Regions from separate parts of the Cohnella hongkongensis genome, predicted to be linked through region 3. Evidence: riboswitches for the same ligand, from Rfam matches in the RefSeq annotation. Region 3 holds a riboswitch; each other region holds the start of a gene.
The links. Region 3 has a riboswitch for cyclic di-AMP ahead of ACFO3S_RS02035 (TrkH family potassium uptake protein). Riboswitches for the same ligand answer to the same signal wherever they lie in the genome.
Positions count from the first base shown of each region.

Region 1: linked by a shared signal. The riboswitch ahead of ACFO3S_RS03070 (universal stress protein) and the one ahead of ACFO3S_RS02035 (TrkH family potassium uptake protein) in region 3 are both predicted to bind cyclic di-AMP.
Region 2: linked by a shared signal. The riboswitch ahead of ACFO3S_RS05220 (HAD family hydrolase) and the one ahead of ACFO3S_RS02035 (TrkH family potassium uptake protein) in region 3 are both predicted to bind cyclic di-AMP.

Region 1 is NZ_JBHSEP010000001.1:674,514-678,720, reverse strand. Features, by position in the region: gene ACFO3S_RS03090 (Na+/H+ antiporter subunit D) at 1-666, shown strand, start outside; gene ACFO3S_RS03085 (Na+/H+ antiporter subunit E) at 673-1,152, shown strand; gene ACFO3S_RS03080 (Na(+)/H(+) antiporter subunit F1) at 1,149-1,442, shown strand; gene mnhG (monovalent cation/H(+) antiporter subunit G) at 1,426-1,809, shown strand; gene ACFO3S_RS03070 (universal stress protein) at 1,915-2,331, opposite strand; cyclic di-AMP (ydaO/yuaA leader) riboswitch at 2,467-2,619, opposite strand; gene ACFO3S_RS03065 (sensor histidine kinase) at 2,703-3,917, opposite strand; gene ACFO3S_RS03060 (response regulator transcription factor) at 3,939-4,207, opposite strand, start outside.
Region 2 is NZ_JBHSEP010000002.1:450,830-455,036, reverse strand. Features, by position in the region: gene ACFO3S_RS05225 (mannitol-1-phosphate 5-dehydrogenase) at 1-1,072, opposite strand, end outside; gene ACFO3S_RS05220 (HAD family hydrolase) at 1,114-1,776, opposite strand; cyclic di-AMP (ydaO/yuaA leader) riboswitch at 1,894-2,035, opposite strand; gene ACFO3S_RS05215 (AraC family transcriptional regulator) at 2,148-3,023, opposite strand; gene melA (alpha-glucosidase/alpha-galactosidase) at 3,173-4,207, shown strand, end outside.
Region 3 is NZ_JBHSEP010000001.1:451,353-455,559, reverse strand. Features, by position in the region: gene ACFO3S_RS02040 (hypothetical protein) at 1-1,657, opposite strand, end outside; cyclic di-AMP (ydaO/yuaA leader) riboswitch at 1,914-2,097, shown strand; gene ACFO3S_RS02035 (TrkH family potassium uptake protein) at 2,228-3,526, shown strand; gene ACFO3S_RS02030 (potassium channel family protein) at 3,540-4,207, shown strand, end outside.

The DNA of each region.
Region 1 (4,207 bases), 220 kb from region 3:
GCCGCCGCGACGATGATTCTCGGCAGCATCGGGGCGTCGGCCTATCGGGACGTGCCGCGCATTATTAATTACAACGTCATTATCGGCGTGGGGTTTGTCGCTTTCGGCTTGTCGCTGGGCGCCGCGCACGCCTGGGACGGGGTCGTTTTCTACCTGCTGCACGACATGCTGGCCAAAACGTTGCTGTTCGTTCTCGCGGGCTGGCTCATTGCGGCATCCGGCACCGAGCGGCTGCAGGAGATGGGCGCCTTGATCCAGCGCCATCCGCTTCTGGGCTGGCTGTTCTTCGGCACGATGCTGGCTCTGGTAGGCATTCCGCCTCTTAGCGGCTTTCCGGGCAAGCTGCTGCTGCTGCGCAGCGGAATGGAGGAGGAGGCGTACGCGTTGTTCGGGATCGGACTGGCCTCCAGCTTCTTTGTCCTTTATTCGCTGCTGCGCATTTTTCGGATGGCGTTCTGGGGGACGGAAAAAGAGGCCGGGGCTGACCGGAACGAATCGGGCTCGACTCGTCGGTCCGTGACCGGCATGTCGGCCGCAGCGCTGGCCATGTTCGGGCTGCTTGCGGCCATGGGACTGGGCGGAGAATGGGTTTACGGTTGGGTCAGGCAGGCAAGCGAGGTGCTTGGAAATGCTGCCGTCTATATCGATGCTGTCATGAAAGGATAGTGGCCTATGGCTTTTCAACTGCTGCTCAATGCGTTGTTGTCCATCACCTGGATGTTTTTGAATAATGATTGGACGGCGGCGGGCTTTATCGTCGGCTATGCGATGGGGCTTCTCATTCTGATCGCTTTTCGCCGTTTTTTTCACCAGCCTCTCTATGTCAAAAAGCTGTGGGCGATCGCGAAGCTTCTGCTGCTCTTTATGAAGGAATTATTCGTTTCCGGTTATGCTGTCGCCAAGCACGTCGTATCGCCCCGGCTGAACATGCGGCCAGGCATCTTTACCTTTCGGACGGAGCTCCAATCGGACTGGGAGGTTACGATTCTCGCATGCCTGATTTGTCTGACTCCGGGCACGTTGACGCTGGAGGTGTCCAGAGACAGCCGGACGCTGTTTATCCATGCGATGGACATCGAGGATGCGGAGGAATTGGCGGAGCAGATCAAGCATTCTTTTGAACGGGCGATATTGGAGGTGAGGCATGCATGATCGGTTATTTGCTGCAGTTCAGTCTGATTCTTCTAGCCGCAGGGATGCTTGCCTGCTTGTATCGCTTGCTGAAAGGTCCCTCTCCGGCGGACCGGATCGCGGCGCTTGATACGATCGGTATCCATATGCTGGCGATGGCGGCGGTGTTCAGCCTGCTGCAGCGGACTCAGGTTTATCTGGATTTGATTTTGGTGATCGGCATTCTGACCTTTATCGGGACGGTCGGCTTTGCAAGATATATCGAACGGGGAGTGGTGATGGAACGTGGAGACGCTGACAGCGATCGTTGAATACGCCGTGGTGCTGGCCGTTCTGATCGGCGTAATCTTCTGCCTGCTGGGCGCCTTCGGCCTGGTGCGGATGCCCGACGTCTACTTGCGCTCGCATGCCGCGACCAAGAGCGCCACATTGGGCGTGCTGTGCGTACTGGCCGGCGCGTTTCTGTATTTTGCGCTTTTCGAGGGGCATGTCAGCGCCAAGCTGCTGCTCGGCATTCTGTTCGTATTTCTGACCTCGCCGGTTGCCGGGCATCTGAACGGCCGCGCCGCCTACCGCAGCGGCGTCAAGCTGTGGGGAAAAAGCGTTCGTGACGACTGGGAAAAGGCGCTGAGGAAGAAGGAAGAAGGGGCGCCCTCCCCGGAGAACGGACGGCCGTAAGCGGCGTTTGCGGGCGACGGAAGGGGAGATCGGGCGGCTTGCGGCCGTCCGGTCTCCCCTGTTTTCGTACCGCGCCGGCCTGCTGTCGGGCAATCCGATGACAGATCAGTGCGCGCTGCCGGAACGGTCGCACACGACGTGCACGTCGACTTCTCCGACCCGGTTGATCAGCTCGTGAACGAGGGAGCCGTGCATCATTTCCTGAAGGCGCGTCTGGCCTGTCTGTCCGAGAATCAGCTGCGTAATGCGATGCTCCCTGGCCGCCTCCGCGATCACCTCGGCCGTTTTTCGATTTTTGCGCGATTTGACGATGAACGTCGCTCCGAGCTCCTGGCATCGGGCCCGCCATATCGCCAATTCCTTCTCCCTCTCCGGATCGAGCGTCTCCGAGCGAACGGGAATCACGCTCAGCACATACAGCGGACACCGCAGCAGACCGGCCAGCTTGCCGCCGCGCCCGATCAGCCTTTCGCCATGGGAACCGTGATCCATGCATACCATGATTTTCTCGCCGCTAGTCATCGAACATACTCCTTTTCCGGGAAGCGCCGGGGTTCATAAGTTTTAAAATACACAAGAAAAGAAGCCTGGAGCAGAGAAGTCCGCTACCAAGCTTCGGTTGTAGTTACCTTAACGACAAACCAAAGATGTATGAAGGCTCTCTCTCAATGACGCTGACGAGGTTAGCTGTCGGATTCGGGTCTGAGAGTCCCCGTTCTCTCCGGATTCAGAGAGAATTCACCCCTGAAGCGCTGCCGCTTCTTTGGTTCCCCCGCTCCTCTATAAAAGAGGATTAAGCGATGAATATGAATTTATCGATTACATAGTAAGCCAGTTCGGGCCAAAAGTAAAGACGTCGGCGCAAAAAATCTTTGAGTCGTGAGAGGGTTCGACTACAGCGGCAGCCGGGTCGTAAATACCGTTTTGTCCGGGCTGCTGGACACGTCGATCGTGCCGCCGTGGACTTCGATAATGCTCTTCGTAATGGCGAGGCCAAGGCCGGTTCCGCCGGTTTCCTGGGAACGGGAGCGCTCCACCCGGTAAAACCGGTCGAAGATGAACGGCAGATCCCGCTCGGGGATCGGGTTCCCGTAGTTGGCGATCTCCACGATCGCCTCCTCGTCGGAGCGGCGGACGGCGATGTCGATATAGGGGGCCGGCCGGCCGTACCGGATCGCGTTGGCGATCAGATTGCCGAAGCTGCGAACGAGCAGGTCGCCGTCTGCCGAGAGGGGAAGCGTCTCGACTTCGGCATCGATTCTGCAGATCATGCCGGCCTCCTCCAGCTGCGGAACGAACTCCTCGGCCAACTGCCGAACGAAGCCGACCAGATCCAAATCTGCAGCGCTCAGAGGCATGCCGTTGTTGATCCGCGTATACTCGAACAGATCGTCGATCAGCTTCTTGAGGCTGAGCGCCTTATTGTAGGCGATGTCCGTGTAGTGGCGAAGCTCCACCTCGTCCCGGTAGCGGTCCTGATGAATGACCTCCAGGAAGCCGAGGATCGAGGTGAGCGGCGTTCGCAAGTCGTGGGAGACGCCTGTAATAAGATCGTTTTTCGTCTGCTCGGCATAGCGCTCGTCGAGAATGGAGCGGTGCAGCTTGGCGGCCATCGCGTTGATGCTGCGGGCCACCTCGGCGAGCTCGCCGGAAGCGTCCATCGTCTCGATCGGACGCTCGAAGTTGCCGTCGGCGATCTCCTGAAGGCCGGCGGCAATTCGCTTCAGATCGCGGCTAAGCTGTCCGCTTAACCGTCCGGCGAGCTCCTGAAGGCGGCCGATCTCGTCGGCGGAGCGGGGCGGGGTCTGCACCTCGAAGCTGCCCTCCTCCATGCGCCGCAAAGAGCGGTACAGATTCTCCAGCCTGCGGATCGTTCCGTGGCTGAGCAGGAAAAAGGCGGAGACGTACAGAGCGATTCCGGCCGCAATGAAGACGGGCAGAGAGCCGACGGTATGGATCACAAAGGCGAAGGGCGCGCGAAGCGCGGATTGCAGCAGCAGAGCAACGAGAAAATTGGCGGCGTACAGCGCGGCGGCTGTCATCCCGGCGCTGGCCAAACTATAGAAAAGCAGCCTCCATCGAAGCGAGTGCATCCATTTGACGTTCAATCTGCAGGCCCCCCTTCATGCTCATGTGGTCGATTCCATCTTGTAGCCGATTCCCCACACCGTTTTAATCAACCGGGGATTTTGCGGGTCCTTCTCGATTTTCTCCCGAATTTTGCGGATATGGACCATTACGGTGTTTTTGGATTCCATGAACGGCTCGTTCCAGACTTTCTCGTAGATCGTGTCCATGCTCAGCACTGCGCCGCGATGGACGGCCAGCAGCCGCAGGATGGCGAATTCTCGCGGCGTCAGCTTGACCTCCTTGCCGTCCACCATGACCGTATAATTGA
Region 2 (4,207 bases), on a different contig from region 3:
TGCGGATCACGTGTCCGGCGCCTCTTTGGCGAATGGACGTCTGCAGGATGACCGCTTCGAGATCGCCGTCGTCGTCGTACAGCAGCGCGGAGGCGATGGCGGACGCCAGATGCGGAACCGGAATGCCGTTATCGTGAGCCTGCAGCGCCGGGCGCACGAACCGTTCGTTCCGGGACAGCTTGCGCAAAGGGGAGCGTCCGACGCGGACGATCTTGTCGACGATGGCGGAATTCTCGAATCTGCGCAGCGTTTTGCGAACGTAATGGCGATGTTCGCCGGGAGGAAATCCGTGCTTGGCGATCAGAAGGCGGGACGTCTCGTCCAGCGCGCGCTCGACGCTCCGGCGGAGATCGGCGTCCTGCATCGCCTCCTGGATCGTCCGGTACCCTTGGCGATAGCCATAGTAGGCGGCGACGGAATGCCCGGTGTTGACCGTAAAGAGCTTTCGTTCGATGAAAGGTTCAAGCGAATCGACGTAGCGAGCGCCTTCGATCGCCGGGAAGCGGTCGATCAACGGGACCCGCTCGATAATCCACTCGCAGTAAGGCTCGACTTGAACGGCAAGCGGGTCGGCATGCTGCTGCGGGGGGACGATGCGATCGACCGCCGTATTCGGGAAGAGGATGAGGCTTTCCGCCAGCGGCTGCCACTGCGGAGCCAAATGGTGCATGACCCACCTGCGCAGCAGGGCGCTGCCGCTCAGCGCGTTCTCGCAAGCCATCACCAGCAGGGGCCGGGGATCGCTGGCGAGGCGAGCTTCGATTCCCCGGGCGATCGGCTCGGCAATCTCGGGCAACGCGGAGGCGCCGACCGCCGTCGTGACGACGTCCGCCTCCGCCACCTTGCGGATCACGGCGTCGCGGTCCTTCAGATTGACGCCGGTGACGCCGTCTACCCATATGCTCTGCTTCGGTTCTCCGGCGAAGGTAACCTTGTATCGCTTCTTCTGCTGGAGGGCCTTGACCTGATTTCCGTTGCGGGCCGCGAAGCACACTTCGTAGCCCGAGCGGGACAGCATCAAGCCGATGAACCCTCTTCCGATATTGCCTGCTCCAAATTGTACGGCTTTCATGGTCTCGTTTCCTCCATTCCTTCCAATCTGCTTGCGGGGCCTCAGGATACGGCGGCGCGGCCGACGAGCCGGCGAAAATCAATGTCCGTCAGCGAATCGGCCCGATAGTGGGCTCGGGGGAAGCTCAGCGTCTCCGTCAGCACGTTCGGTACGACGACGCATATCAATCCGGCCGCCGCAGCCGCCCTGGCTCCGTTAGGAGAATCCTCGATGGCGACCGCTTCCTCCGGACGAACGCCCAATCCGCTCAGCGCCTGCAAATAAAGCTCGGGATCGGGCTTGACCCGGCTTACGTGATCGGCTGTTCGGATGCATTCGAAGTAGTCCGTCAGCTTCAGGCGATCCAGATGCGAGCGAACCCACTGCTCGGAGGAGCTGGAGGCCAGGCCGATCTTCAGGCCCAAAGCTTTGGCCGACTCCAGATAGCTCAGCACGCCGGGGCGGACCGTTTCCTCCTCCATCCGCTTGGCGTGATTGTCGTGAATGTTTTCGCGGAACGCCTCTTTGTCGATCGGCAGTCCGAGCTCGGTCATGAGGTATTCGTAAGGATTAAAGCGGTGCAGGCTCGTGCCGATGCATTGGGAATATTGCTCCAGCGTCAACTCGACGCCGTGCGAGAGATAAGCTTCGCGGAACGCTTGATACCAAGCGGTCTCCGTATCGATAATCGTTCCGTCGAAGTCGAAAATAATGGCTTTGATCATGAACCTGTCTCCCTTCGCGCCTTCGCGCTGGATTGGCTTTCCGGTGAGTCCGGAGGGCGAAAATGACAAAAAGAGCCCTGTTGTCAGGGCCCGGCTTCCTCATGATCCGAAGCAAAGATTAGCCCCATCTTATGCCTACGAGGTTAGCTGACGGACTCGGGAAGATGGTCTCCCTACGTTCGGCCTGCGAACGATTCGCCCCAATAATGGTTCCCCCGCTTTTCGGCAGTTGGCGCCGAAAACTAAGCGTAGCTTCAGTATATATCAACGACAGAAATGTGTCAATAAATATAACATAAAGAGGTTGTTAGAGTCATAATAGAATCTTTTCAGTCAAATTAAATAACGCATATATTACGTATAAGTGCCGCTCACCGATTCCCGGCGTATTCCGGAAGCTTCCGGAGCTCCTTTCTGTATTCCGAGGGGGAGTGGCCGCTCCACGCTCTGAACTTCTTGGAAAAATAAAGCGCGTCCCCGTAGCCGACCGACGAGGCGACCTGTTCAATCGTCATCTGCGAGGCCAGCAGCAGCTCGGCCCGCTGCATGCGAATCTGCAGCAGGTACTGCATCGGCGACATTCCGGTCGCCTGCTTGAACAGCTTGCACAGATGGGTTCGATGATAGCCGAGCATCCCGGCGATGCCCGAGACGGAGATCGGCTGAGCGTACTGCAGCGTCAAATATTGCAGCGCCTGCTTCACGATATGGTCGGCGTCTGCGGCGGCCGGGGCCGCGAGACGATTTTTGGCGCGGGCGGCGCCGAGCTGGTGCAGCAGAAGGCGGAGCCAGCCTTCGGCCTCCAGATTGGACAGCTCGGCTCCGAGCGAGCCCTCGAAGCAGCGCCGGAGCTGCTCGTAGGCGTTGCGGACGTGCGGATTCAGGCTGCCGGCTACGACCGGGTTGTCCGGAGAGGCGCCGATCGCCTCCATCGCCGCCGCGGCTCCGGAGCCGACAAAGGCGAACCAGGCATAGCGCCAAGGCGCTCTGTCGTCCGCCTGATACGAGAACAGCTCGCCCGGGAAAATCATAAAGGAGTCTCCCGCGCCGCAGCGGTAGGACCGGCCCCCTATCGTGAAATCTCCGTACCCGGACAGCACGGTGTGAATGAGATAATAATCGTGAACGGCTGGCCCCATCTTGTGCAGAGGGACCGGCTGGCCTTCCCCGCTGAAGAGAACGGCCAGCTCACCGCCGGAGGGAGAAGGGTTCATGCCGAGGACGTATTCGTCATGATCCGGAGTCATGGCGCTCACCTGCCTGAAGTCTTTTGCTCCTACTATAGCAAACAAACGACAAATGTCCATATAGATGCGCGATGCCTCCATATTCTTGCGAGTGCGCTTGCATTACATTGGAGGTAGCTTATCATCTTATTTATCCGGAGGTTATCGACTTGTCCAAAATTACTTTTATCGGCGCGGGAAGTACGGTTTTCGCCAAAAACGTGCTCGGGGACGTCATGCATACGCCTGCGCTGCAAGGCTTCGAGATCGCGCTGTTCGACATCGACCCGGTTCGTCTGAAGGACTCCGAGAACATTCTCAATAACATCAAAAAGACATCCGGAAGCACCTGCGTCATCAAGTCCTACGGCGACCGCAAGGAGGCGCTTCGCGGAGCGAAATACGTCGTCAACGCGATTCAGGTCGGCGGCTACGACCCATGTACAATCACGGATTTCGAGGTCCCGAAAAAGTACGGCCTGCGGCAGACGATCGCGGATACGGTCGGCATCGGCGGCATTTTCCGCAACCTGCGGACGATCCCGGTCATGCTCGACTTCGCCAAGGACATTCGCGAGGTCTGTCCGGACGCTCTGTTCCTGAACTATACGAACCCGATGGCCGTCCTGACGAACGTCATGAATACCTACGGCGGCGTAAACACGGTCGGCCTGTGCCACAGCGTGCAGGTGTGCGTACGGGATCTGTTCGACAATCTCGGCATGGACGCGACGGGCGTCAAGTCGAAGATCGCCGGCATCAACCATATGGCCTGGCTGCTCGAGGTCTCGAAGGACGGCGTCGATCTGTATCCGGAGATCAAGCGGCGCGCGGCGGAGAAGCAGAAGGAGAAGCATCACGACATGGTCCGGTTCGAGCTGATGCTGAAATTCGGCTACTACATTACCGAGTCCTCGGAGCACAACGCCGAATACCATCCATACTTCATCAAGCGCAGCTATCCGGAGCTGATTGAGCGCTTTAATATTCCGCTGGACGAATATCCGCGCCGCTGCGTCGAGCAGATCAGCAAATGGGAGAAGCTGCGCGAAGAGCTGCTGAACGACTCCAGGCTGGAGCACGAGCGCTCGCACGAATACGCCTCTTACATCCTCGAGGCGATCGAGACGAACGTTCCGTTCAAGATCGGCGGCAACGTCATGAACGCCGGCGGCCTGATTCCGAACCTGCCGCGCGAAGCTTGC
Region 3 (4,207 bases):
CAAGAGCGGGGGACAGAAGGCTGAATACGCCGCCGGCAAAATTGCCGGGCAGGCCGTCGAACATCATCTGCATGCCCATCAGAATCGCATCCAGCGTGACATGAGCGAAAATGACGGCCATTAATCCGAATCGCAGCATGAACCAGCCGAACAGGAAGGACAGGAGTACAAGCTCAATGATGCGAGTGTAGACCGGATAAACCGCGTAGCCGACATGCCCGAGCGCCCAGAACAGTCCGGGGGGAACGATGGCGAGCGTCGTCAGAACGACGGCTGATCTGCGGGACGGCTCCCTCCCCGTCCACTTGCGGGCAAGACCGACGAACCAGCTGCGGAACACTCCGATGCCGAACAGCCGGCTCTGCAGCTCCTCCGATATGCCCGCGCACCAGGCCAGCAGCGGCAGAAGCAGCGGAAGGCTCATGTTATACATCGACTGCGTGGCGTCCGACGAGGCGAACGCGCCGAGCGTTTTCTCCAGCAGAAGAAGAATGACGGATTGGGCGCCCAGCAGAATAAAAGCGAGGAAGTAGCCCTCCTTCATGCTCTTCAGCACCGCCTCCCCGTAGCCGGACTCCCGCCACCTCGGCCAGAGCGGCCTTCCCATCGACTTCCACAAACCGTCCCCGCCGACGGCCGAGAAGTAGGTCAGCAGCGCCATTGCCGCATAAGTGACGAGGCTGACGGTCAGATTAACCCGATCGCCCACGCTGACTCCAGACTCCCAGGTTCCAGCCCGCAATCCGGGGATCATGTTAAACGTTAAGGCTGCATACAGCGCAAAAAAGACGGTCGCAAGAAAAATGCCTCTTCGGTAGGAGGTATATCCGCCGTGAGTCCCCGTGTAGACAATCGCAAGGATGAATAGCAGCAACTGGGGCAAAATGAACCCGAATACCGACAAATGGCCGGCCAACCGCTCCTGGTCCTCCATATACCGGACGAAGGAGGCCGGCAGATCGACCCGATACGCGACTGCGCCTCCCTGCCATTCGGGAATCGCGGAGTCCGCCGGACGGAACGACGGGGGCAGATCGACGCGCAGCCGGAGCTCGGCCTCCTCGATCGCGGATAAGCGGGACACATACTCGAAGCCGCGATCGCCGAAGGATTCGCCGGTCCATTCCCAGTCGTTCGCGCGAATGCCGTACCACTCGGCGTACCGCAGCGCGGCGGCGGCTTGCTCGGCTGCAGGCCGCGTCTCTTCCTCGCGGCTCGCGGAGCCGGCGTCGAAGTCAGCCCCCAAATGCCGCCAAGCGACCAGGCTGCCCGACTCCATATGGACGGAGACGGCCAGCGCGCCCGGGGACCCGCTGATCGTCAGCTCGACGACGTACACGTCCGTCGGAGCCGCCGCCGCCCACAGCTTGTCGTACGAGGCGGTCAGGCCATGCTTGGACAAGTAGCCGTTCGCCTTGCTGTCGGTCATATGCGTTACCGTCGTCTTGCTCACGTCCGCAGCTTCAATGCCGAATTTCTCGTTCGCCCATTCGATCGCCTTCCGCTCCGCTTCGGCTCTCGTCAGCACGGCGGAGGCATTCGTCGTGAAAAGCTGCCCCGTTATCGGGAAGACTTGAATGAGCAAAAACAGCGCCAGCCCGATCGCAGCCGTCCAAACCCAACGTTTGTCCAGCGGCGTCGGTCGATTTTCGATCATGCGGTTTCTCTCCTCGCCAGCAGTAAAATTCAAAGATAACGTATTCAACGGCTTCGCGCTTGAAGCTGCCGTTTTTTTTCATTAAGTATCTCGCATTTTCAATGAAAATGAAAGCAAACCGAACGATAATGACTGTCCGAAGCCAAAACTCTCGAAGAACTATCCGTTAAACCGCCTAAACGAGCCGGATTGCCCCCTTTTTGACGTTGTTCCCGCTCAGCGTAAGGGCTATAATGCGGGGGTACGTTTTTTATCCGGAATAAATCGGCCGAATTTCCTAGGACGGAAAACGGGGGACCCAATACGGATCGCGGGGTACAGGTTCATTGTATTCGAGCGTCCAGGGGTGAATTCCAAACCGCGACAGACCGCGGCGGATAGGGCAGCCTGTTCGAGCCCGAACCCGACAGCTAACCTCGTAGGCGTTAGACGAACAGGAATCGCGTGCATGAAGGGCACTGGGGTTCCAGTGCTTTTTTGGTGATTCAGAAAGCAGCAGCGGGATACGGGTCGAGGTGGATCATTGTGTTCAAAAAAGCGGTGCGCTGGTTATATGCTTTTCCTCCGAGGATGATGCTTCTCGGTTTTAGTTTGATTATTTTGACCGGGGCGCTGCTGCTGATGCTGCCGATCGCTTCCGCGAGCCGGGAGCCGCTGTCGTTCGTCGACGCCCTGTTTACGGCAACCTCCGCAACGTGCGTGACCGGCCTCGTTCTGTTCGATACGGGCGCCCACTTCTCCGTCTTCGGCCACTGGGTGATTCTTCTGCTGATCCAGGTCGGGGGCGTCGGCTTCATGACGATGGCCACGCTGTTTGCGCTCATCTTAAGAAGGCGGATTTCGCTCAAGGAAAGACTGATTTTGCAGGAGTCGCTTAACCAGGGCAGCATCGAAGGACTTGTCCGTCTCGTACGCAAGGTGATCTTCTATGCGCTGGCGCTGGAGCTGGCCGGAGCGGTGCTGTACACGATCCGCTTCGCTTTCGACATGCCGTTCGGTCAAGCGGTCTATCACGGCGTTTTCCATGCGATCTCCATCTTCAACAATGCGGGCTTCGATCTGTCCGCAGAGGGCAACAGCTTTATCGGCTATTCCGAAGACGTCTACATGAACGTCGTCTCGATGGCTCTCATCGTTCTTGGCGGCTTCGGCTTTATCGTGCTGGCGGATTTGTTCGATTACCGGCACAAGCGCAAGTTCTCGCTGCACACCAAAGTCGTGCTGAGCGTCTCCGCCGCGCTGGTCGCCGTCGGAGCGATCGTCATTCTGATCTTCGAGTTCACGAATTCGCGCACAATCGGAGACGAGCCGTTTGCTTACAAAGCGATGTCCGCGCTGTTCCAGTCGGTCACGACCCGCTCGGGCGGGGTCTCGACGGTAGAAATTGCCGAACTGCGCCAAGCGACCCAATTTTTCATCGTCATTCTGATGTTTATCGGGGCTTCTCCCGGCTCGACGGGCGGAGGCATCAAGACGACGACGTTCGCCGTGCTCGTCGGCGCGGTGCTGGCGATGATGCGCGGCAAGGAGGACGTCGTGCTGTTCCGTCTGCGGCTGGCCCAGGAGAGAGTATACAAGGCGATTACCGTAACGCTGTTCTGCATCGGCATCGTGCTGACCGGGACGCTGGTGCTCGCTACGACGGAGGATGCCAGCTTTCTGAAAATTTTATTCGAGGCGACGTCGGCGTTCGGCACCGTCGGACTGTCCATGGGGCTGACCGACAGCTTGAGCCTGGCGGGCAAGCTGACAATTATCGTTCTGATGTTTATCGGCCGATTGGGGCCGCTCACCTTGACCTACGCTTTGGGACCGAAGCCGGGTCGGCCGCTTTATCGTCACGCGGAAGGCAAAATCATCATCGGGTAGAGGACGGAGAAGGATGAAATTAAATCAGTTCGTCATCATCGGACTGGGCCGCTTCGGCTCCAGCCTGGGCCGGGAGCTGATCCGACTGGGCTACGAGGTGCTCGGCGTCGACCGGGACGAGGAGAAGGTGCAGGAGATGTCCGGCATGCTGACGCATACGGTCATGGCGGACGCGACGGAGGAGGATGTGCTTCGTTCGATCGGGGCGCGGAATTTCGACTGCGGCGTCGTGGCGATTGGAGACGATATCCAGGCGAGCATTCTGGCGACGATTCTGCTGAAGGAGCTTGGGGTGAAGAAGGTCGTGGCCAAGGCGGTATCCGATCTGCACGGGCGGGTGCTGGAGAGAATGGGCGTCGACCGGATCATCTATCCGGAGCGGGACATGGGCGTCCGCGTCGCCCACCAGCTCGTCTCGCCGAACCTGCTCGATTACATTGAGCTGTCGCAGAAATATACGATCGCGGAGCTGGCGGTGCCGCAGTGCTGGTCGGGCAAATCTCTGGCGGATGTCGACCTGCGCGGCAAGTTCGGCTGCAGCATCGTGGCGATTAACAAGCCGGGGGGAATTATTATCGCTCCCGCCGCCAAGGATGTGCTGTCGAAGGAGGACGTCATGGTGCTGATCGGTACGAACGATCAGATCGAGGAGTGTCAGGAGTCTTTTCATTCCGGTGAATG